Regions from separate parts of the Thauera sp. SDU_THAU2 genome, predicted to be linked through region 2. Evidence: riboswitches for the same ligand, from Rfam matches in the RefSeq annotation. Region 2 holds a riboswitch; each other region holds the start of a gene.
What was found. Region 2 has a riboswitch for cobalamin ahead of AAFL97_RS23160 (TonB-dependent receptor domain-containing protein). Riboswitches for the same ligand answer to the same signal wherever they lie in the genome.

Region 1: another riboswitch for cobalamin. It lies ahead of bluB (5,6-dimethylbenzimidazole synthase); the one in region 2 lies ahead of AAFL97_RS23160 (TonB-dependent receptor domain-containing protein).
Region 3: another riboswitch for cobalamin. It lies ahead of cobO (cob(I)yrinic acid a,c-diamide adenosyltransferase); the one in region 2 lies ahead of AAFL97_RS23160 (TonB-dependent receptor domain-containing protein).
Region 4: another riboswitch for cobalamin. It lies ahead of AAFL97_RS17695 (GNAT family N-acetyltransferase); the one in region 2 lies ahead of AAFL97_RS23160 (TonB-dependent receptor domain-containing protein).

Annotation. Positions count from the first base shown of each region.
Region 1 is NZ_JBBWUN010000003.1:3,086,087-3,091,476, forward strand. Features, by position in the region: gene AAFL97_RS16085 (nitrate- and nitrite sensing domain-containing protein) at 1-462, opposite strand, end outside; gene bluB (5,6-dimethylbenzimidazole synthase) at 602-1,336, opposite strand; cobalamin riboswitch at 1,388-1,575, opposite strand; gene rlmB (23S rRNA (guanosine(2251)-2'-O)-methyltransferase RlmB) at 1,758-2,522, opposite strand; gene rnr (ribonuclease R) at 2,515-5,390, opposite strand, start outside.
Region 2 is NZ_JBBWUN010000003.1:4,581,126-4,586,515, reverse strand. Features, by position in the region: gene AAFL97_RS23165 (TonB-dependent receptor domain-containing protein) at 1-1,045, opposite strand, end outside; gene AAFL97_RS23160 (TonB-dependent receptor domain-containing protein) at 1,059-2,879, opposite strand; cobalamin riboswitch at 3,030-3,236, opposite strand; gene cobU (bifunctional adenosylcobinamide kinase/adenosylcobinamide-phosphate guanylyltransferase) at 3,344-3,892, shown strand; gene AAFL97_RS23150 (Uma2 family endonuclease) at 3,926-4,501, shown strand; gene AAFL97_RS23145 (M48 family metallopeptidase) at 4,504-5,390, opposite strand, start outside.
Region 3 is NZ_JBBWUN010000003.1:2,374,421-2,379,810, reverse strand. Features, by position in the region: gene lysS (lysine--tRNA ligase) at 1-1,130, opposite strand, end outside; gene AAFL97_RS12540 (methyl-accepting chemotaxis protein) at 1,486-3,282, shown strand; cobalamin riboswitch at 3,342-3,573, shown strand; gene cobO (cob(I)yrinic acid a,c-diamide adenosyltransferase) at 3,724-4,335, shown strand; gene AAFL97_RS12530 (chorismate-binding protein) at 4,348-5,390, opposite strand, start outside.
Region 4 is NZ_JBBWUN010000003.1:3,401,665-3,407,054, reverse strand. Features, by position in the region: gene AAFL97_RS17700 (ribonucleoside-diphosphate reductase subunit alpha) at 1-1,130, opposite strand, end outside; gene AAFL97_RS17695 (GNAT family N-acetyltransferase) at 1,166-1,720, opposite strand; cobalamin riboswitch at 1,877-2,086, opposite strand; gene AAFL97_RS17690 (YeeE/YedE family protein) at 2,243-2,677, shown strand; gene AAFL97_RS17685 (DUF6691 family protein) at 2,687-3,100, shown strand; gene pdxH (pyridoxamine 5'-phosphate oxidase) at 3,144-3,791, opposite strand; partial or broken gene AAFL97_RS17675 (PAS domain S-box protein) at 3,960-5,390, shown strand, end outside.

The sequences.
Region 1 (5,390 bases), 1.5 Mb from region 2:
ATCGACCGCCACGTCGGCAGCCTCGAACACCAGCGCGAGCAAGGCCGCGATGATCTCGCTGTAGCGCGCGGTCGACACATCGGGCCGGCAGCGCCGGGCGGCAATGTCGCCGCGCAGCCCGGGCAAGGCATCCAGCGCATGCAGCGCAAGCGCGATGCGCGTCAGCAGGCGCGAGCCGCCATGCACCGCGCCGCCCGACTTCTCGCCGCCCAGTTCCGGGCGCTTGAGCCAGCTCCGGACCTCGGCCTCCGCGGCCCGGCTGGCAAGCAGTTGCGCTTCGCGCTGGGGGCCGAAGCGGGCGCCTTCCGAGCCGAGAAAGACGTTGGAAGCGCCGCGTTCCCGCTGGAGCTGGTGGACGAGTTCACTGACCGCCTGCACCAGTTCGCAACTGAGCGCGAGCCGTTCGAGATCGTCGATTTCGCAGCGGCGCGCTGCGAGCAGAAATGCGAGCGCCGTCTTCATCCTCTCTCCGGAATCCTCGTTGCCATGGCCTCGGCCGGAATGACCGTGGCCACAGCAACAAGCAATTGCCGTGCAAGCCTGTGCGCGCCACACCGAGCGGCGGCTGCGCGAAGGCCGAAAAAGCGGAATGGTGGCCCGGTTATGCCGGCATGACGCGCGAGACGGCGTCGGCGAAACGCTCGCCCGCTTCGTCCGCCTCGCCCTGCCAACGATCGAAATGCAGCAGCTCGGTCAGCGGCATGCGCTTGAGCCAGCCGGCCGACTCCAGCTCCGGGCGCTGATGGAAATGGCTGACATGGCCGATGCAGAGATAGGCGATCGGCACGATTCCGTCCGGGATGCCGAGCGTCTCGCGCAGCGCCTGCGGGTGCAGGATGCTGACCCAGCCCACCCCCAGCCCTTCGGCACGCGCCGCCAGCCACAGGTTCTGCACCGCGCAGACCGCGCTGTAGATGTCCATCTCCGGCATGTGGGTGCGGCCGAGCACCACCGGGCCGTTGCGGCTGCGATCGCAGGTGATGCACAGGTTGAGCGGCGCTTCAAGGATGCCTTCCAGCTTCAGCTTGCGGTACGTGCCCCGCTTGCCGGTCTCGAACATCTGCTCGGCTTCGGCATGGGCGGCGAGGAAATCGCGATGGATCCGCTCGCGCACCTGACGCGAACGCACGATGACGAAGTCCCAGGGCTGCATGAAGCCGACCGAAGGCGCGTGATGGGCGGCGGTCAGCACGCGCGCCAGCACCTCGTCGGCAATGGGATCGGGCAGGAACTGCCCGCGCACGTCGCGCCGGGTATGGATCGCGCGGTAGACGGCGGCGCGCTCGGCAGCGCTGAAGGATGGATCGGTCTGGATGGTTTGCGCATGGCTGCTCACGGAGTCGTCCCCTTGTCGTGAAGCAGTGGACAGCGCGCCGACCAGACGGCTGTTGAACGCTTCCGGGGCCGGTCTTCCGGCTGAGGATCATCCCGTCCGGGCGCCTTCCCGGCATTTGCAGGCCAGTGGCTGGGCAAACCTTGCCCGGACGGTCCCCTTCACGGCGCTGGGCACGCAGCGGATTTGCACCGCTTTCCCGATTCTCCCGCGCAGGCGCGGGCACCCCGAAGCTCGAAAGACGTGAAGCGTATTGAATCGCGCTGCGGCTGGCAAGGTACGCTGCCACCGCTCGGCGAGCCGGATGTGGAAGGCGGCGAAACCCATCGACGGCGGCACACGCCGGGGGTGATGAGTTTCGCCCTCGGCTCCGCGCAGCCCGTTCCACCTTCCCGCAGCGCAGGCTCCCCACGGCCGCCACCGCTCATCCGCGCTGGCGGCGCGCCTCGAACAGGCAGATGCCGCTCGCCACCGACACGTTCAGGCTCTCGACGCTGCCGAGCATCGGAATCCGCGCCAGCTCGTCGCAAGTCTCGCGCGTCAGCCGGCGCAGGCCGTCGCCTTCGGCGCCCAGCACCCAGGCCACCGGCGCTTTCTGGTCGATGTCGTACAGCGACTTCTCCGCCTCGCCGGCGGCACCGACCACCCATACGCCGGCCTCCTGCATCTCGCGCAGCGCGCGCGCCAGGTTGGTGACGGTGATGTAGGGCACGGTGTCGGCCGCACCGCTGGCGACCTTGACCGCGGTGGCGTTGAGGCCGACCGCGCGGTCCTTGGGCGCGACCACCGCATGCGCACCGGCCGCGTCGGCGACGCGCAGGCAGGCGCCGAGGTTGTGCGGATCCTGCACGCCGTCCAGCACCAGGATCAGCGCGTTCTCTTCCAGGCTGTCGAGCACGTCGGCGAGCTTGATGTCGCGCCGCGTCGCATCGACCTTCGCCACTACGCCCTGGTGCCGGCGGGTGCCGACCATGGCATCGAGCTTGTCGCCTTCGCAATACAGCATGCGGACGCCGGCAGCCTCGGCCTGGGCGACGAACTTCTTCACCCGTGCGTCCTTGCGGTCGGCCGATAGATGGACTTCCAGCACCGAGTCCGGCGCATGCCGCAGCTTGGCCGACACGGCATGGAAACCGTAGATCAGCCGGCTGGCGGCGCTGGCGTTCGTGTTTGCGGTCGTCTTAGGCACGGCGTTTTTCCTTCGCGGAGGTCTTGCCGCCAGAACGCGCGGCCGGTTTCGAGGCGCGCGATTCTACCGGCTCGGCAGCGGCTGCAGGCGCGGCCTTGGCCGCTTTGGCAAGCTTCGCCGGCTTGGCCGGTTTCGCTTTCCCGGCCTTTTCCGCCTTCTCCTTCTTGCCGGCCTTCTTCGCCTTCTTCTCTGCCTTCTCGGCCGATTTGGCCTTGCCGGCCTTGGCCTTCGCCTTCACTGCCTTGGCTTTCTTGCCCTTGTCCGCAGCGTCCTTGTCCTTCTTGCCGGCCTTCTCCTTCTTCTTCTCCGCCTTGCCATCCTTGCCGGCGGCAGTCTTGCGCGCCTTGATGGCCGCTGCCTCTTCGGCAGCCAGCTTGACCGCCGCAGCCTCCTGGTCGACCACCTTCTGCCGGATATCGTCGAGCACGCGGGTCCCGGCGCGGGCGGCCTTGGCCGGTGCCGGGCGGGCCTCCGCCTCGGCTGCAGGAGACGCCACTGCTTTCGGGGTAGCGGAGGCGCTGGCGCGCGAACGCCGCCTCGGTGCAGCAACAGGCTTCGGCACGGACGCAGCAGCAACTTCGGCCACAGCGGAAGTTTCGGCTGCCTGCGATGCCTCGGCAACGGCCGGTGCGGCAGCGGCCGGTGCGGCAGCGGCCGGCGCAGCTTCGGCTGCCGAAGCTTCGGCCACGGGCTTCGCCTTGCGCGTGCGGGTGCGTCTCACCTTCTCCGCAGGTGCCGCGACTTCGTCCGCCGCAGCGTCGGCTGCCGCAGCATCGGCTGCCGCCGGCTCGGCAACCGGTGCCGCCACGACGGCCTCGGCAGGTGCAACGACGGCAGCAGGCTGGGGTTTCTCGACGGGCAGCGGACCTTCGATCAGACGGAAATCGATCTTGTTGGTCGCCATGTCGACGCGCACCAGTTGCACCTTGACCCGGTCGGACAGGCGGAACTGCTTGCCGCTGCGCTCACCGAGCATTGCATGGCGGGTCTCGTCGTAATGGAAGTAGTCGGTACCGAGGTCCGAGACATGCAGCAGGCCTTCGATGAAGATGTCGTCGAGGGCGACGAACAGGCCGAAAGGCACGACCGCCGAGACGCTGCCGGTGAAGGTCTCGCCGACGCGATCCTGCATGAAGTAGCACTTCAGGAAGGCGACGACGTCGCGCGTGGCCTCGTCGGCACGGCGCTCGGTCGCCGAGCAGTGCAGGCCGATCTGCTCCCAGTCGCCCGGCTTGTACTGCCCGCCCGCCAGCACCGCCTTGATCGCGCGGTGGACCAGCAGATCGGGATAACGCCGGATCGGCGACGTGAAGTGGGTATAACTTTCGTAGGCCAGGCCGAAGTGGCCGACGTTGTCGGGGCTGTACATCGCCTGCTTCAGCGAGCGCAGCATCACGGTCTGCAGCAGTTGGGCGTCCGGGCGGTCCTTGATCTGCGCGAGCAGCGCCGCGTAATCGCCGGCGCGCGGCTCGTCGCCGCCGCCGATGCCCAGGCCGAATTCCTTCAGGAACTCGCGCAGCTTGGCCAGCTTCTCCTCGGACGGCGAGTCATGCACGCGGTACAGCGTCGGATGTTCGTGCTTGGCGAGGAAATCCGAGGCGCAGACGTTGGCCGCCAGCATGCATTCCTCGATCAGGCGGTGGGCGTCGTTGCGCACCTCGGGCACGATCTGCGCGATCTTGCCGTTGTCGTCGAAGATCATGCGCGTCTCGGTGGTCTCGAAGTCGATCGCGCCGCGCTTGGCACGTGCCTTCAGCAGCACGCGGAAGAGCTGGTCGAGGTTCTCGAGATGCGGCAGCAGCTTGCCGAGCGCCTTGCGTTCCGCCGCATCCTGTTCGTACAGCGCCGCCGCCACCCGGGTGTAGGTCAGGCGCGCATGCGACCAGATCACCGCCGGATAGAAGCGGTAGGTCTTGATCTCGCCGGTGGCGGTGATGTTCATGTCGGCCACCATCGCCAGGCGCTCGACTTCCGGGTTCAGCGAGCACAGCCCGTTGGACAGCTTTTCCGGCAGCATCGGGATCACCCGCCGCGGGAAATACACCGAGTTGCCGCGATCGTAGGCGTCCTTGTCCAGCCCGTTGCCGGCCTCGACGTAGTGCGACACGTCGGCGATCGCCACGATCAGGCGGTAGCCCTTGCCCTGACGCTCGCAATACACCGCGTCGTCGAAATCCTTGGCGGTCTCGCCGTCGATCGTCACCAGCGGCAGTTTGGTCAGGTCCTCGCGGCCCGCCCAGTCCTTCTTGCGCACGGCAGCCGGCAGCTTGCGCGTCTCGGCCTTGGCTTCGGCGGAGAACTCGAACGGCAGGTCGTGCTTGCGCAGCGCGATCTCGATCTCCATGCCGGGGTCGGCATAGTTGCCGAGCACTTCGACGATACGGCCGATCGGCTGGGCGAACTTGGTCGGCTGCTCGACCAGCTCGACGGTGACGATCTGGCCCGGCTCGGGCTTCTTGCGCCCGCCCGGTGCGATCAGGATGTCCTGCGCCAGGCGGCGGTTCTCCGGCACCACGATCATCACGCCATGTTCTTCGATGACACGGCCGACGACGCGGCTGTTGGCGCGCTCCAGCACTTCGACCAGCCGGCCTTCGGGGCGGCCGCGGCGGTCCTGGCCGGCAATGCGGGCCAGGATGCGGTCGCCGTGCAGCAGTTCGCGCATTTCCTTCGGCGACAGGAAGACATCGGGCCCGCCATCATCGCGGCGCAGGAAACCGAAGCCGTCGGCATGCCCTTCGACGCGGCCCTTGATCAGGTCCGCCTTGTCGGGCAGCAGATAGGCATCGCGGCGATTGCGCACGACCTGGCCTTCGCGCTCCATCGCACGCAGGCGGCGGTCGAAGTGCTCGCGCTCGAAAGCCTGGA
Region 2 (5,390 bases):
TGTCGAGCCGGGTTTCGACGTATTCATAGGCCAGCAGCAGCCTGCCCAGCGCCAGATCGACGTCGTGCTGCCACATCAACTGATCCTGCTCGGTATCGTGCCGGCTCGGCGCCGCGGCGCTCGCCCGGTTCAGCGACTCGTCGATGCTGCGGCCCAGGCGCAGGGTGCTGGTCCAGCCGGCACGCAGCTCGTTGCGCAGATGCAGGCTCAGCGTACCGGCGGTCTTGTCCATCCAGGAGTCGAAATAACTCGCCGCCGAGGCATCGTAACGGCTGCGGCTGTCCGAGTACGTGAAACCCAGGCCGATCTCGTCCCTGTCGCGGAAGCCCAGCGTGACCGAGCCGCCGGCATGGGTGTTGCGGAAGCCGTCGTCGTCCGCCCAGTAGGACGTCCGCGGCGGCGTGCCCGCCCAGAAGGCCGGGTCGCGCTTCGAGTTGAAGCCGTCGGTGTGCTCGGCGCCCACGTTCAGGCTGTAGCGCAGCCGCCCGACCCCGCCCGACAGCGCGGCCGATGCCTTGCGGGTGTGTTCGGAGCCGTAGCCGACGAAGAGCTCCGGCCTGAAGCCCGCCTCGCCCTTGCGGGTGAACACCTGGATCACGCCGCCGATGGCCTCCGAGCCGTACAGCGCGCTGGCCGGCCCGCGCAGCACTTCGATGCGCTCGATCAGGCCGAGCGGAATGTTCTCCAGCGTCGGCGCCCCCGAACTGGCCGAGCCGACCCGCAGGCCGTCGATCAGCAGCAGCGTGTGCCGCGCCTCGGCGCCCCGGACGTAGACGTTCGCATTCGCCCCCGCGCCGCCGTTGGCCGTGCCCCGGATGCCGGGCAGCGCCCGCAACACCTCGATCAGCGAGGAATGCCCGGCGCGCTCGATGTCCTCGCGTTCGATCACCTCCACCGCGGCCAGGCTGTCCTCGATGCGCTGCTGCTGGCGGGAGGCGGTGACGACGACGGCTTCGAGCGCGCCGCCGCCCGGCGCGGGCGCTGCCAGCAGCGGAAAAGGCAGCACCAGTGCGGCGGCAAGCATGGAGAAACGGACGGCGGGCATGGGGAACGACGGCTCAGCGCGGCGCATAGCGCAGTGTGACGAAAGCGTTGGCACCGGCGGTGGCGAAGTTGCGGGCAAGCTGGTAGTCCTTGTCGAAGACGTTGTTCGCCCGCAGCTCGAGCCGCAGTTCGGGCGTCAGTTGGTGATGGACCCAGGCATTGACGATGCCGTAGCCGCCCAGCCGCGTGCCGGCGTCCTCGCGCTCGCTCTGCCCGCGCCATTCGGCCCCCCAGCTCCACTTGCCGACCGTGCGGTCGATGCCGAGCGAGCCCGCGCGGCGCGCGCGGCGCACCAGGCGCGCATCCGTATCCTCGTCCTTGGCATCGAGCAGGTCGATCGTCGCCCGCACGCGGTAGTCGGCCACGGTCGCGCTCACGCCCCATTCCAGCCCTTCCAGCCTGGCGCGGCCGACGTTGTCCGGGGTGCTGCCCCACTGGATCAGGTTCTTCACCCGGTTGTTGTAGTAGGTGGCCGTCATCTGCAGCCCGCCCTGCTCCCAGACCAGGCCGATTTCGCGGTTCAGCGATTCCTCGGGCTTCAGGTCCGGGTTGCCTCCGAAGCAGCCGAAAGGCGGGAAGCAGGCGAGCGGGAAGTACAGGTCGTTGAAGGTCGGCGCCTTGAAGGCCGTGCCGATGCTGCCGCGCAGCCGCCATTCGGGCAGGAACTGGTAGCCGTAGGCGAGCAGCCCGGTGGTCTTGCCGCCGAACTGCGAATCGTCGTCGTGGCGTGCGTTGATCTGCAGATGATGCTTGTCGAACTGCCCGCCCCAGCCCAGCAGCGCCGAATTCACCCGGCGCGTGTCGCGTTCGTAGGTGCCGGTGGTGTCGATGCTCTGCTCCAGATGCTCGACCGCCGCGAGCAGCAGGCCGCCGCCCAGCGAGACGTCGTTCTGCCACGCGAACTGGGTCTGCTCGGTGTCGAAGCGGTCCGTCGGCGCCGTGCTCCATTTGCTGTGCGAACGGTCCTTGCTGTAGCCCAGGCGCAGCGTGCTCACCCAGCCGTCGGCGAGCTTGTTGCGCATGTGGATGCCGGCGGTATCCAGCCCCTTGCTCACGCGGGCATCGTATTCGGTGTCGGAATCGAACCAGTTGCGCCCTTCGGAATGGAACAGCGTCAGCCCGATCTCGTCATCGTCCCTGAATCCCAGCGCGGCGGAAGCGCTCAGGTAGTCGTTGTGGAAGCCGTCGCGATCGCGATCGGCCGCGGTGGCAGGATTCTTTCGTGCATTGAAGCCGTCGGTGCGCTCGCGCCCCGCCGACAGGTTGTAGCGCAGGCGATCCTGGCCGCCGGCCACCGTCGCGCCGAGGGCGTAGCTGTGCTCGGTACCGGCGCCCACGCGCAGGCTGGGATGGAAGCCCGCCGTGCCCTTGCGCGTGAAGATCTGGATCACGCCGCCGATGGCGTCCGAGCCGTACAGCGCACTCGCCGGCCCGCGCAGGATCTCGATGCGCTCGATCAGTTCGGGCGGAATCGTCTCCAGCGCAGGCTGGCCGGAGGTCGCCGAGCCGACCCGCATGCCATCGACGAGCACCAGCGTATGCCCGGAATTGGCGCCGCGGATGAAGATGCCGGTATTGGCGCCGGGGCCGCCGTTGCTGCTCACCTGGATGCCGGGCTGTGCCGCCAGCAGGTCGGTCAGCGTGCTGTGGCCGCCGCGTTCGATCTGCTCGCGCGTGATCACATCGACGCTGGACAAGCTCTCGTCGGCGCGCTGCTGCTGGCGGGTGGCGGTGACGACGACCTCCCCCAACGCGTCCTGCGCGAGCGCGGACGGTAGATACATCGGAAAAGCGCTGGCAACGGCGATCGCCGTGGTACAGAAGCGGATCTTCATCGTTTGGATCTCCCTGCGCCAAGGCGCCGCGTCCCCGCGCGCCATGGCGATACGCAACAGGACGGTCCAGGGAGGGAAAAGGAAACGAACGGCGCCACGGAACACGCCATGCCATCGCCGCCACCCCGCGACACATCCGCCTTTCGCGTTCCGGCCGGTCTCCGGGCTCGTGTGTGTACCAGCCTGCCGGCCGGACGGATGGACCGCCTTCCCAGGTCATGAACCCAGTGGCTGCGTGGTCCACCTTGCGCACACCTACCGTTGCGGGGGCAGCACAGGCATTGCGGCCTCATGGCGAGATGGGCCGCGCACCTGTTTCCCGTTCAACCCCGGGCGTGAATCGCCCGCGGGCACCGATGACGCGCCGCCCCTTCCGGGGCAGTGGGGGCGGATGATACCGTACCGGCCAGTATCGTGCACTGCACCAGCACAAGGCCCCAGCGGCGAAAAAGGCAATCAGCACCATGACATACGAACTGATCCTGGGTGGCGCCCGTTCCGGCAAGAGCCGCGAAGCCGAAAGCCGCGCCGCCGCATCCGGCCTGGCCGTCACCGTGATCGCCACCGCCGAGGCACTCGACGACGAAATGGCGGCCCGCATCCGCCGCCACCAGGCCGACCGGCCGGCAGGCTGGCGCACCGTCGAAGCGCCCGTGGCGCTGGCCGCCGCACTGCGCCGCGAAGCCACACCCGAGCGCTGCCTGCTGGTGGACTGCCTGACGCTGTGGCTGGCCAACCTGCTGATCGACGCCGACAGCCTGCCACCCGGCGCCGATGCCGAAGCCCTGCCGCTGTTCCGCGCCGAACGCGACGCCCTGCTCGCCACCCTGCCGACGCTGCCCGGCCGCATCATCCTGGTCGCCAACGAAGTCGGCCTCGGCCTGGTGCCGGAAACCCCGCTCGGCCGCCTGTTCCGCGACGAAGCCGGACGGCTGAACCAGGCCGTCGCCGCGCTGTGCCCACGCGTGGTGTTCGTCGCCGCCGGCCTGCCGCTGGTGCTGAAGGGCGGCTAAACTGGAAGCCGACGGACGACACGGGAGACTGCCATGGGCCTGCCTGCGGAAAAGCATGCGATGACGCTGGATGAATTCCTCGCCTGGGAAGCGGACCAGCCTGAACGCTGGGAATTTTTCCACGGCGAAGCCTTCATGATGGCCGGCGGGTCGGACGTGCACAACGTCATCGGCCTGAATACCGCATTTGCCCTGCGTGCCGCATTCAGGGGCACACCTTGCAATGTCTTCATGTCCGACGTCCGCCTGCGCCTGGCTGAAGCGAGCGACCTTTTCTACCCCGACGTCTTCGTCACCTGCTCGGACGCCGACCGCGAACGCCGCCAGCTCAAGGAAGAGCCGGTGCTGATCGCCGAAGTGCTGCCGCCCTCGACCGAAGCCTACGACCGCGGCGCCAAGTTCGCCGCCTATCGCCGCTTCCCCGGGCTCAAGACGGTGCTGTTCCTGTCGCAGGATCGCACCCACGTCGAATGCTATTCCCGCACCGCCGAAGGCGACTGGCTGCTGACCGAAGCCAGCGGCGAAGCCGCCAGGCTGACCCTGCCCGCCTTCGGCTTCACGCTGGTACTGGCAGAGCTGTATCAGGATCTACCCGCCGATCCCGCCTGAAGTCATTGCCCGCCGGCTTCGTCCAGCCTGCGGATCCGTTCCGCAGTCGGCGGATGGGTGGAGAGGTAGCGCCACCAGCCTTCGTCATGGCAGTCGTCGTGGGCCCCGCCGGCCTCCTGCCCGCAACCTGCGGCATGGCGCTTGTCCAGCCGCGCCAGCAGGCTGCCCAGCAGCGCGGGCGGCAGGCCGTGCCGTTGCAGCACCTCGGCTGCGTGGCGATCGGCCTCGAACTCGAAATCGCGCGAATAGCCGAGCTCGGTGAGGATCACCGGCACGGCCGCGACCACCGACGAGATCGACGACACGTCGCCGCTCAGCACCGTCGCCGCCAGGCCCACGGCCGAACCCTGGATCGCACGGCGCAGGGCGTGGCGGTGCTCGATGTGGCCGATCTCGTGGGCGAGCACGCCGATCAGCTCCTCGTCGCTGCCGGCCAGCTGCACCAGTTGGTCGGTGAACACCACCGTGCCCGACGGCAGCGCCAACGCATTCGGCCCCAGGGTGTCGGCAGCGTCGCGGAACTCCACCCGCAGCGGCATACCGCCGCCGGCATCGCGCATGAAGGGCTCGAAGCGCACGCGCAGCCGCGCCTGTTCTTCGTCGGACAGCGTGCTGGGCCCGAGCATGCTGCCATCGAGCAGTTCGAGCACGCCGTCGCCCAGCCGCGCCGCCAGATGCGGCGGCACCGCGTGCGCCGCCGACTCGGCCAGCGCCGGAATGCCATGGCGTACCACGCCCCAGGCGAAGACCACCGTCACCGCCAGGCCGAGCAGCACATAGCGCAGCCGCGATTCCAGCCGGTGGGCCAGATCGTGGCGCGGCCGCAGCGGCGTCAACAGCGCGTCGACCGCGGCGTTGTCGGCGGTCTCGAACGCGCCCTCGTCAGGAA
Region 3 (5,390 bases), 2.2 Mb from region 2:
CTTTCGGCGCAGGCTTCGAACAGCTGCAGCTGCAGGCTGCCGAGGCCGCCCGGCTTGACCTTCTCGCCGAAGGCGACGATCTGCTGCCTGACCCATTCGGCGTCGGCCAGCTGTACCTCGGTGAACTCCGGGTGGTACTTGCGGATGGCCTGGACGATGGTCAGGCGGTGGAAGGGCTTGGACAGGTCCAGTTCGCGGCCCTGGTAGACGAAGCTCTCGGCGCCCAGCGCCTCGCGCGCGGCCTGGCGGATCAGGCCTTCGGTGAAGTCCATCAGCGTGCGGTAGTTCGCGTACGCCTCGTAGAACTCCATCATCGTGAATTCGGGGTTGTGGCGCGGGCTGAGGCCTTCGTTGCGGAAGTTGCGGTTGACCTCGAACACCTTCTCGAAGCCGCCCACCACCAGGCGCTTCAGGTAGAGCTCGGGCGCGATGCGCAGGAACAGCTCCATGTCGAGCGCATTGTGGTGGGTGACGAAGGGCTTGGCCGCGGCGCCGCCGGGAATGGGGTGCATCATCGGCGTCTCGACTTCGAGGAAGCCGTGGCCGGTCATGTAGTTGCGGATCGACTGCACGATGCGGCTGCGCGCGGCGAAGGTGAAGCGCGACTGCTCGCTGACGATCAGGTCGACGTAACGCTGGCGGTACTTCTGCTCGACGTCGGTGAGGCCGTGGAACTTGTCCGGCAGCGGGCGCAGGCTCTTGGTCAGCAGGCGGATCTCGCCGGCCTTGACCGACAGCTCGCCGGTCTTGGTCTTGAACACGGTGCCGATGCAGCCGACGATGTCGCCGATGTCCCAGGTCTTGAACTGGGCGTAGACGTCCTCGCCGACGCCGTCGCGCTGCACGTAGAGCTGGATGCGGCCCGACAGATCCTGGATGGTGACGAAGCTCGCCTTGCCCATCACCCGCTTGAGCATGATGCGGCCGGCCACCCTGACTTCCACCGGCAGCGCTTCCAGCGCCTCGGCTTCCTTGTCGCCGTACAGCTCGGCGAGCTTGCCGGCGGTGTTCTCGCGCGAGAAGTCGTTGGGGAAGGCGCGGCCGCTGCTGCGCCAGGCGGCGAGCTTGTCGCGGCGCTCGGCGATCAGGTGATTCTCGTCCTGCGGCGGGGTGTTCGTCTGGTCGGACATGTTTTCGGTTCGGGAGATGAGGATGCGTGGGCACCGGCAAGGCGCCGGCGACAAAGGCGTGATTGTCGCAGGCCGGCGCAGGCAGGGCAATTGCGAGGCCGCGGCCGGCACGGATGGGAACGGCGGGAGGGCGGCCGGGAGGGCAGGCAGTGACGCGGCGCTCGCAGGTCGGTGGCCGTTTATTTGCCAAAAATGAGATTTATGTCCTTGTTTCTATCCCCATTGTGGGGAATATTCCGTCAAAAAATACTGCGCGCTGCATCGAAATCTGTTCTCAAGTGCAGGTGCGCAGAACCGATAGAGGGGCTCGGAGATAGTTGATGAACACGAATTTCTAGCTCGGGAACCACACCAAATGAGCACGTTGAGACAGCTGTACGAGACTGTCGAGAAGACCTTCTGGAACACGCTGACCAAGAAGCTGTGCAGCTTCCTGCTGTTGTTCTTTTTCAATCTGGGCTATCTGGCCGTGCAGGCCTGGCAGACCTCGGAGATCGGCCGCGCGCTGGCCGACGGCAGCATCGCGCCGGAGTTCGCGGCGCGCATCCTCGGTGCGCTCGAGGCCGGGCAATGGGTGATGATCGTCATCAGCGCCGTGGCGCTGGCCTGCATCCTCGGCCAGATCGCCTACCTGCGCCACCTGATCGTGCGCCCGATCCGCGGCATGATCGGCATCTTCGAGGAGATCGGCCGCGGCGAAGGCGACTTCTCGCGCGACCTGCCGCTCATCACCCACGACGAGTTCCGCGAGCTGGCCTGCAGCTACAACCGCTTTGCCGAAAAGATGCGCCACATCATCGGCGAAGTGCGCACCACCAGCGTTGGCATCGCGCGCGAGGCGGTGCAGGTCAAGCTGCGCGTCGAGGCCGCGGCCAGGCACGCGCGGGAGCAGGGGCAGATGACCACGGCGGTGTTCGATGCCAGCAGCGCATCCACTGCCGCCATCGAGCAGGTGTCGCAGAGCGCGCGGCAGATTGCCGAGTCCACCGCCGACAACCTGCGCATCGCACGCGGTTCGCTGCGCGAGATGCAGGACATCGCCGGCAAGATCAATTCGGTCAGCAACAAGGTGACCGAATTCAATCGCACGGTGGACGACTTGTCGCAGCGCTCCGAGAGCGTGAAGCAGATTGCCGTGCTGATCCGCGAGATTGCCGACCAGACCAATCTGCTGGCGCTCAATGCGGCAATCGAGGCCGCGCGGGCGGGCGAGGCCGGGCGCGGCTTCGCCGTGGTGGCCGACGAGGTGCGCAAGCTGGCCGAGCGGGTCAACAACGCGACCGCCGAGATTGTCGGCAACATCAACGGCATGCTCGAACTGGTGTCGGAGACGCGCAGCGAGAACGAGGTGATCAATGCCGACGTGCTGCAGACGCGCGAAGTCGTCGACCGGTCGGCAACCCAGTTCGGCCACATGGTGGGCGAGTTCGAGGCGACCGGAAGGCAGCTCGAGCAGATCGCCACGGCGATGGGTTCGCTGGCGGACACCAATGTCAGCGTGCATGAGAAGGTCAGTGCCATCAACGCCTTGTCGCACTCCGTCGCCGGACAGATGGATGAGAGCGAGCGGGGCACGGAACAGCTCGCCAAGGCGACCGAAGGCGTGCAGGAACTGGTGTCGCGCTTCAAGACCGGGCGCGGCGCCTTCGACCAGATCGTCGAACAGACGCGCCGCTTCCGCGACGAGGTGCAGGGACAGCTCGAACAGATGGCCGCCGGCCGCATCGACATCTTCGAGCGGCGCTACCAGCCCATTCCCGGCACCAATCCGCCGAAGTACCGTGTGGCATGGGGCGAGGAGTTCGTCCGCCGCTGCCAGGCCTTGCTCGACGACAGCCTGGCCTCGATCCGCGGCGGCGTATTCGCCGTTGCGGTCAATGCAGACAGCTACCTGCCGGCGCACAACGCCAAATTCTCCCGGCCGCTGACCGGCAACTACGAACAGGATCTGGTGGGCAACCGTACCTGCCGCAAGTTCGAAAGCCCGTCCGAGCTGCGCGCCGCGCGCAATACCGAACCCTTGCTGCTGCAAACCTACCGCCGTGACACCGGCGAGATCCTGTGCGACATCGCCATGCCGATCATGGCCGCTGGCCGCCACTGGGGCAACGTGCGCATCGGCGTGCCGGCCGAGAGCTTGCTCGGCAACTGAACTGCCGGCGGGCATTGCGCGGGGTGCGCATTGCCCGCGGGACCGCTGCGGGCGTATAGTGCGGCCCGCATCGATCGGGAGCTTTCGCGGGCATTCGCGCGCGGAGCGAAACAGGAAGTCCGGTGAAGCGGGGGGCGTGCCTGCCCATTTTTTTCCGCCATTCCGGCGCAGTCCCCGCTGCTGTGAGCCGGACGGTGCCGCCATTTCGGCCACTGGAGCGTGCTGCTTCGGGAAGGCGGCGGCAACCGGATGAAGGCGAGCCAGAAGACCGACCCGTTCGACGAGACAGGTGAATGCCCCGGGGTGCGGGCGGACTGCCGATCGGTCGCGCGGGCCTTGCCTGCGCCTTGCTCCGGCTGCTTTCGAGCGGCTTTGCTGCGCATTCACCGTCGTCATTCTTCCCCCTCCGGTTCCGACAGAGACGAGATGGAGGCCGGACCGATGGAAGAGGACAAGAAGCAGAGCCACAACGCGCGCATGCAGCGCAAGAAGGAAGTCGTCGATGCCGCCATCGAACGGGCGCAGGAGGAGCGCGGCATCGTCATCCTGATCACCGGCAACGGCAAGGGCAAGACCACTTCGGCCTTCGGCACCCTGTATCGCGCACTCGGCCACGGCCAGCGCGCCGGCGTGGTGCAGTTCATCAAGGGCACGCACGCCACCGGCGAAGTCATCTTCCTGCAGAAGCAGGGGCTGGACAGCGCGGTCCAGTACCACGCCATGGCCACCGGCTTCACCTGGAACACGCAGAACTGGGACGCCGACAAGCGCGCCGCCGACGAAGCCTGGGCGCAGGCCAGCCGCATGCTGGCCGACCCCGCGCTCGACCTGGTGCTGCTCGACGAGCTGACCTACATGCTCAAGTACAACTACCTCGACACCGAGCAGGTGCTCGCCGCGATCCGCGCCCGCCCGCCGCGCCAGACCGTCATCGTCACCGGCCGCGCGGCCAAGCCGGAATTGGCCGAGCTGGCCGACACGGTCAGCGAGATCGCCGACCGCAAGCACGCCTTCAAGGCGGGCGTGAAGGCGCAGGCGGGTATCGACTTCTGAGCTGGCCAGCCGTCAGTTGGATGGCGCCAGCCGTGCCTCCAGCCAGCCGCGCAGGCTGTTGATGAAGGCCCAGCCCTGCACGCGCGGCAGATCCTGCACGCGCACCACGGCTTCAGTCACGCGGCCTTGACGCAGCGCGATGGCGCGGCCGACGCCGGGCAGCAGGCCGCAGGCGAGGGGAGGCGTGACCCAGCGGCCGTGGATCAGCATGGCGAGGTTGCCGAAAGTGGATTCGGTGATCTCGCCGGCCTCGTTGTAGAGCACGGTGTCGAACACGCCCGAGCCCGCTGCGGGCGCGAAGGCGGCGTAGTGCGCGCGGCGGGTGGTCTTGTGGCGGCTGAATTCGCTGTGTGCCTGGAGGAAGGGGTGGGCGGCCAGCGCCAGCAGTACCGGTTCCGGCGTGGGTGCGAGAGCGGCGGCTTCGGTGCGGAGTGCGCCCTGCGCATTCAGCAGCAGGCGCACGCGCCAGGCGTCCTGGCCGCGCGTGCGTACGAGCTCGTCGAGGCAGGCGTCGATGCGCGATTCATCCCAGGGGTAGCCGAAGTGCGCGGCGGCGGCCCGCATGCGGGCGACATGCTCGCTGCGATGGCGCAACTCGCCGTCATGCAGGCCCAGGGTTTCCAGCAAGTCGAAGGGTGCGCTGGCGCGTTCGACGAAGGCACGCTTGGCGGCCCATTCCGCCCATTCGTCGCCGGCGCTGGCGCCCCAGACGATGCCGCTGCCGATGCCGCAGCGGGCAGCGCTGCCTTTCATTTCGATGCTGCGGATCGGCACGTTGAAGGTGGCGGCGATGCCGCGCCGGCCGTCGGGCGAAACGTGGGGACGAACCACGCCGACGGCGCCGCAGTAGACGCCTCGCGGCCCGCCTTCGAGGGCGCGGATCATGCGCATTGCCTCAACCTTGGGCGCACCGGTGACCGAGCCGCAGGGAAACAGCGCGGCGAACACGTCGGCGAGCCGCGTGCCGGTCCGGGTGCGCGCCACCACGTCGGAAGTCATCTGCCACACGGTGGGCAGGGCCTCGGTGTGGAACAGCGCGGGCACGCGCACGCTGT
Region 4 (5,390 bases), 1.2 Mb from region 2:
GCGTTTTCCTTGATCGACTGGTAGATGCCTTCCAGGCTGTCGGCGACCGTGGTCAGGTAGCACGACGACAGCTGTGAATGGCGGGTGCCGCTGTTGAACAGCGTCGGTGTGCTGCTCATGAAGTCGAAGGAGGACAGCAGCAGGTAGAACTCGATCGCGCGCGCCTCGCGGTCGATCTCGTTCAGCGCCAGGCCCATCGCCACGCGCATGAAGAAGGTCTGCGGCAGTTCGATGCGGCGGCCTTCCACGTGCAGGAAGTAGCGGTCGTACAGCGTCTGCAGGCCGAGGTAGTCGAATTGCAGGTCGCGCTCGGGCTTCAGTGCCGCCGCCAGCCGGCTCAGGTCGAAGTCGGCCAGCCGCGGGTCGAGCAGCTCGGCATCGATGCCGAGCTGGATTGCTTGCGGGAAATAACCGACGTAGCCGCCTGAAGGGGCGGCCATGTCGGCCTGCGAGGCTTCGTGGCCCAGCACCTCGACGCGCACCGCCGACAGCAGCAGACGCGCGGCGACGTGGGTGTAGTCGGGCTCGCGCTCGATCAGCGTGCGCGCGGCCAGCACCAGCGACTGGCGCACGGCGGCGACCGGCACGCCGTCGTAGAGGTTGTGCAGCGCATGTTCGAGCACGGTGTCGGCGGACACGTCGGCCAAGCCTTCGCAAGCTTCGCGGCAGGTCGCCAGCAGCGCGGCGCGGTCGAGCGGACGGCGCTGCTCGCCATCGACGACGTGCAGCACCGGTGCGTCGCCCGCGGTGTCCAGACCGGCGGCCTTCTGCGCGGCGCGTTCGGCGGCGCGGCGCTCGCGGTAGAGCACGTAGGCGCGGGCGACGTCGTGTTCGCCCGAGCGCATCAGCGCCAGTTCGACCTGGTCCTGGATGTCCTCGATGTGCAGCATGCCGCCGTCGGGCAGGCGGCGGGTCAGCGCGCCGACCACGGCTTCGGTCAGGCGGGCGACCAGATCGCGCACGCGCGAGGAGTCCGCGCCCTGGCGGCCCTCGACGGCGAGGAAGGCCTTGCTCATGGCGACGGCGATCTTGCTCGGGTCGAAGGCGACCACCGCGCCGTTGCGGCGGATGACTTCGAAAGCGGCCAGTTGCGGGTCGATGCGATGGAGGGAGTCGGGAAGTCGGTCCACGGGATGTCCTGTCTGAAAAGGAGTGAGAGGAGTGTTCAGGCGCAGGCTGGTTCGGCGTGCGTGCGGGTTTCGGTTCCGGCGGAAAGCGGCAGGGTCAGTGGTGCAGTGAGCTTGCCGCCAAGGCGGCGAAAGCCATGGAGGATGGCCATGTGGTGCACCGCGGGGCTGATGCTGTGGCAGACGACGCAGGCGGCGCCGGACGACTTCGCCAGCTCGATGACGTGGCCGAACAGCCTGTGGCCCAGGCCGCGGCCGCGATGCGCGAGGGTGACGCTGAGGCCGAAGTCGGTTTCGCCGTCGCGGATGCCGACATGGGCGAGGGCGATGATTTCGCCGCTGGCTGCACACAGGCCGTGCAGATGGTCGCGGGCGAAGTCCAGGCGGGCGACGTAGCCGGCGATGCCTTCGTCGCGGATGCCGTAGCCGAAGCGCAGCATGCGGTCGTCGGCGTTCAGCATGAGCAGATGGGCGAGGATGCGCGGCGCGTCGGCCGGAACGAAGCGGGGCAGCGTCTCCATGGCGATGTCCTCGTGGAGACGGCCGCTGCGGACTGTTTCGGCAAGGGATTCAGGTCCGGCGATGTCTGGCATGGCGGCGATCCGGTGCGGGCGGGGCGGATCGCCGGCCGGCGGAGGCGAGCGCCAGCCGTGCGGCAGCGCCGCACGGTGTTGTCGGTCCGTCAGGAAAGCGAGCAAGCGAAATGGTCTGAGCCATGCCTCTTGTCAGGGACACCCCGCCCCAAACTGTTGAAGTGGATGCGCATGGCAGGTCTTCTGGCTCTCGGGTCCTCGTCTTGCGCCAGCCTTCCCGGAATCCATCCAGTGGCATGGGGGGCGCAGGACTCGCCGATTACAGCTGCGGGGGCAGCTCCGGAATTCGCGCGCAGGGGCGCGGCACCGGATTCCCTTTTTCATACCCGCCGACGTCGGCAGGCAACCATGGGCGGGTAGGATTATCTGCCTTCGCCGCCTCGGCGGCAAGGTGGATGCGGACAAGCCGGGCGGGCTTGAATAAATCAGTATTTACTAATATATTCGCGCCCTGAATGCCCGTCCGGTTGTACGCCGGCGGGTGCTTTCCTCGACCCGTTCATCCGAGCTGTTTTCGACGCCATGACCATCGACTGGGCAAACTTCACTCCGGGCACGGCGCTCGCCGGTGGCGCGCTGCTCGGCTTCGCGGCAGTGCTGCTGCTGGTGTTCAACGGCCGCATCGCCGGCATCAGCGGCATTGCGGGCGGCTTGCTGCAAGCTGGCGCGCGCGGCGACAGGGCCTGGCGGCTGGCCTTCGTGCTGGGCCTGGTTGCCGCGCCGGTGCTGTACCGGGTGTTTGCCGCGCTGCCCGAGATCAGCATCGAGGCCGACTGGCTGGTGCTGGTGGTCGCAGGGCTGCTGGTCGGCTTCGGTTCGCGCTACGGCTCGGGCTGCACCAGCGGCCACGGCGTATGCGGCCTGTCGCGGCTGTCGCCGCGTTCGCTGGCGGCGACGCTGACTTTCATGGCGGCCGGCTTTGCCGCGGTGTACGTCGTCCGCCACCTGCTGGCCTGAGAGGGGGTGATGAAAACGATCGTCGCTTTCCTCGTCGGCCTGCTGTTCGGCATCGGCCTGATCGTCGCCGGCATGAGCAACCCGGCCAAGGTGCTGGGTTTCCTCGATCTGGCCGGGGCCTGGGATCCGTCGCTGGCGCTGGTGATGGGCGCTGCGGTGGCGGTGGGCATGGCGGGTTTCGCCGTGGCGCGCAGGCGCAAGGTTTCGCTGCTCGGTGAACCGATGCGGATTCCCGCCGGCCGCGCCATCGACCGTCCGCTGGTGGTCGGCAGTGCGCTGTTCGGCATCGGCTGGGGGCTGGCCGGCATCTGCCCGGGGCCGGCGCTGACGCTGCTGGGCATGGGCGCGCCCAAGGGCGTGGTCTTCGTGCTGGCGATGTTCGCCGGCATGGCGCTGTTCTCGCTGCTTCAGCGCCGGAACTGATCGGTGCCCGCCCGGTGGCGGGCAATGGGTGCCAAGGCGGGCTTCAGGGCGCCAGCCGCTGCCGCTGCCAGCTGCCGTCGTCCTGCAGGCGGTAGGCGATGCGGTCGTGCAGGCGCGATGCGCGGCCCTGCCAGAATTCCCAGTAGTCGGGCACCAAGCGGTAGCCGCCCCAGTGCGGCGGGCGGGGCGGATTGAGGCCGAACTTGAGCCCGTAGTCGGCTGCGCGTGCCACGATCACGCCGCGCCCGTCGATGACCTCGCTCTGCGGCGAGGCCCAGGCGCCGATCCGGCTGCCGAGTGGCCGGCTGGCGAAATAGCGGTCGGATTCCTCGTCCGAAACCTTTTCCACCCGGCCTTCGATGCGCACCACGCGCTCCATCTCCACCCAGTGGAACTGCAGCGCGGCAAAGGGGTGGGCCTCCAGCTCGCGGCCCTTGCGGCTGCGGTAGTTGGTGTACCAGACGATGCCGCGCGCGTCGTAGTCCTTGATCAGCACGATGCGCGTCGACGGGCGGCCGTTTTCGCCCACGGTGGCGACGGTCATCGCGTTGGGTTCGGGTACGCCGCGGGCGAGGGCTTCCGACAGCCAGCTCTCGAATTGCCGCAGGGGTTCGCTGGCCGATTCGTGCTCGTCCAACGCGCCCTGCTCGTAATTCTTGCGCAGGTCCGACAGGGGGATTTGACTGCTCATGCCCGATCTCCGAGCTCGTGAATGAAGCCGGGCCGGCCATGGGGGCCGCCGGAAGGGCGGGATTGTACGCCGGAGCGGGCGTGCCGCCGCCCGAATGCTGGATAATCGCCCCTCTTCAGACCAGACAGGCGCCATCCGGCCGCGCAGGCCGGATGGCATCCACCGCGCATGACTCCTGCCATCGCCGCCTCTTCGCCCGCAGCCGCCGGCCGCGCGCGCCGCCAGTGGCTGCGCTTCGTATTGCCGCTGCTCGCGCTGTCGGTGCTGATCGGTGCCATCGGTGCCGTCGGCTACCGCTATCTGGGCGACGAAATCCGGCGCGAGACGCACCGCACGCTGGCCGTCATCGCCGAACAGAAGCGCCAGCACATCGAAGACTGGCTGCACAAGGCGCAGATCGATGCCGAGCTTTACTTTTCCGGCCATTCGCAGCTCGAAACCCTGTTCGGCCGCTGGCTGGACGGCGGGCGCCGGGACGGCGAGGCGCTGGCGCGCATGCAGGAACTGATGCGGGAAGCGATCGGGGCGCGGGGCTGGGCAGGCGTCGCGCTGATCGACGCCGATGGCGAGCAGGCTTTCGCTGTCGGCGATGCCGACGCCCGGACCCATGCCGAGGCCATCCGCGAGGTGCTGCGGGCACCGCGCGTGGTGCTGGTCGACCTCTATCTGAATGCGCAGGGCGAGGCCCGCTATGGCGTGCTGGCGCCGGTCGGCCGGTCCGGTACGGCGCCGCGCGGCGTGGCCTATCTGACCTGGCGCGCCGACGAGACGCTGTTTCCGATGGTCGAGGCCTGGCCGGTGCCGACTCGATCGGCCGAAACCTATCTGGTGCGCCGGGACGGCGCCGGCGTGCGCTTCCTGACGCCGCTGCGCCACCAGAAGGATGCGGCACTGGTGCTGACCTTGCCGCTGGGCGATGCCGGCGTGCCGGCGGTGCGGGCGGCACAGGGGGAGGCGGGCATCCTCGCCGGCGGGCGCGACTACCGCGGGGTGCCGGTGCTGGCCTATGCCGCCGCGGTCGGCGGCACGCCCTGGCTGATGCTGGCCGAGATTGACGAGCGCGAGGCCTATGCCGGCATCCGCACCATGAGCTGGGCCACCGCGCTGGTGACGGCGCTGGGCCTGCTGCTGGTGTATTCGGCGGGCTACCTGCTGTGGCGGCGCGACCTGCAGCGGCAGGAACTGGCCGCGCTGCATGCGCAGCGCGCCGCCGAGGCGCGTTTCCGCGTGGTCTTCGAACAGGCGCCGCTGGGCGTGGTGCTGCTCGATTCGCTGAGCGGCCGCATTACCGAGGCGAACCAGCGCTTTGCCGACATCGTCGGCCGCAGTCCGGCGGAACTGGCCGGTGTCAGTCCGATTGCGCTCACGCATCCCGACGACATCGAGCAGAGCACGACTCAGCTCGCCCGCCTGACCGCCGGCGAGATTTCCGGCTACAGCCTGATCAAGCGCTATCTGCGTCCCGATGGCTCGGTGGTGTGGGTGAGCCTGAGCTTCGTGCCGGTGCAGGTCGAGAACGAGCAGGCGCCGCGCCATCTCGGCATGGTCGAGGACATCACCGCACGCAAGGAAATGGAAGAGCGGCTGCGCATCAGCGAG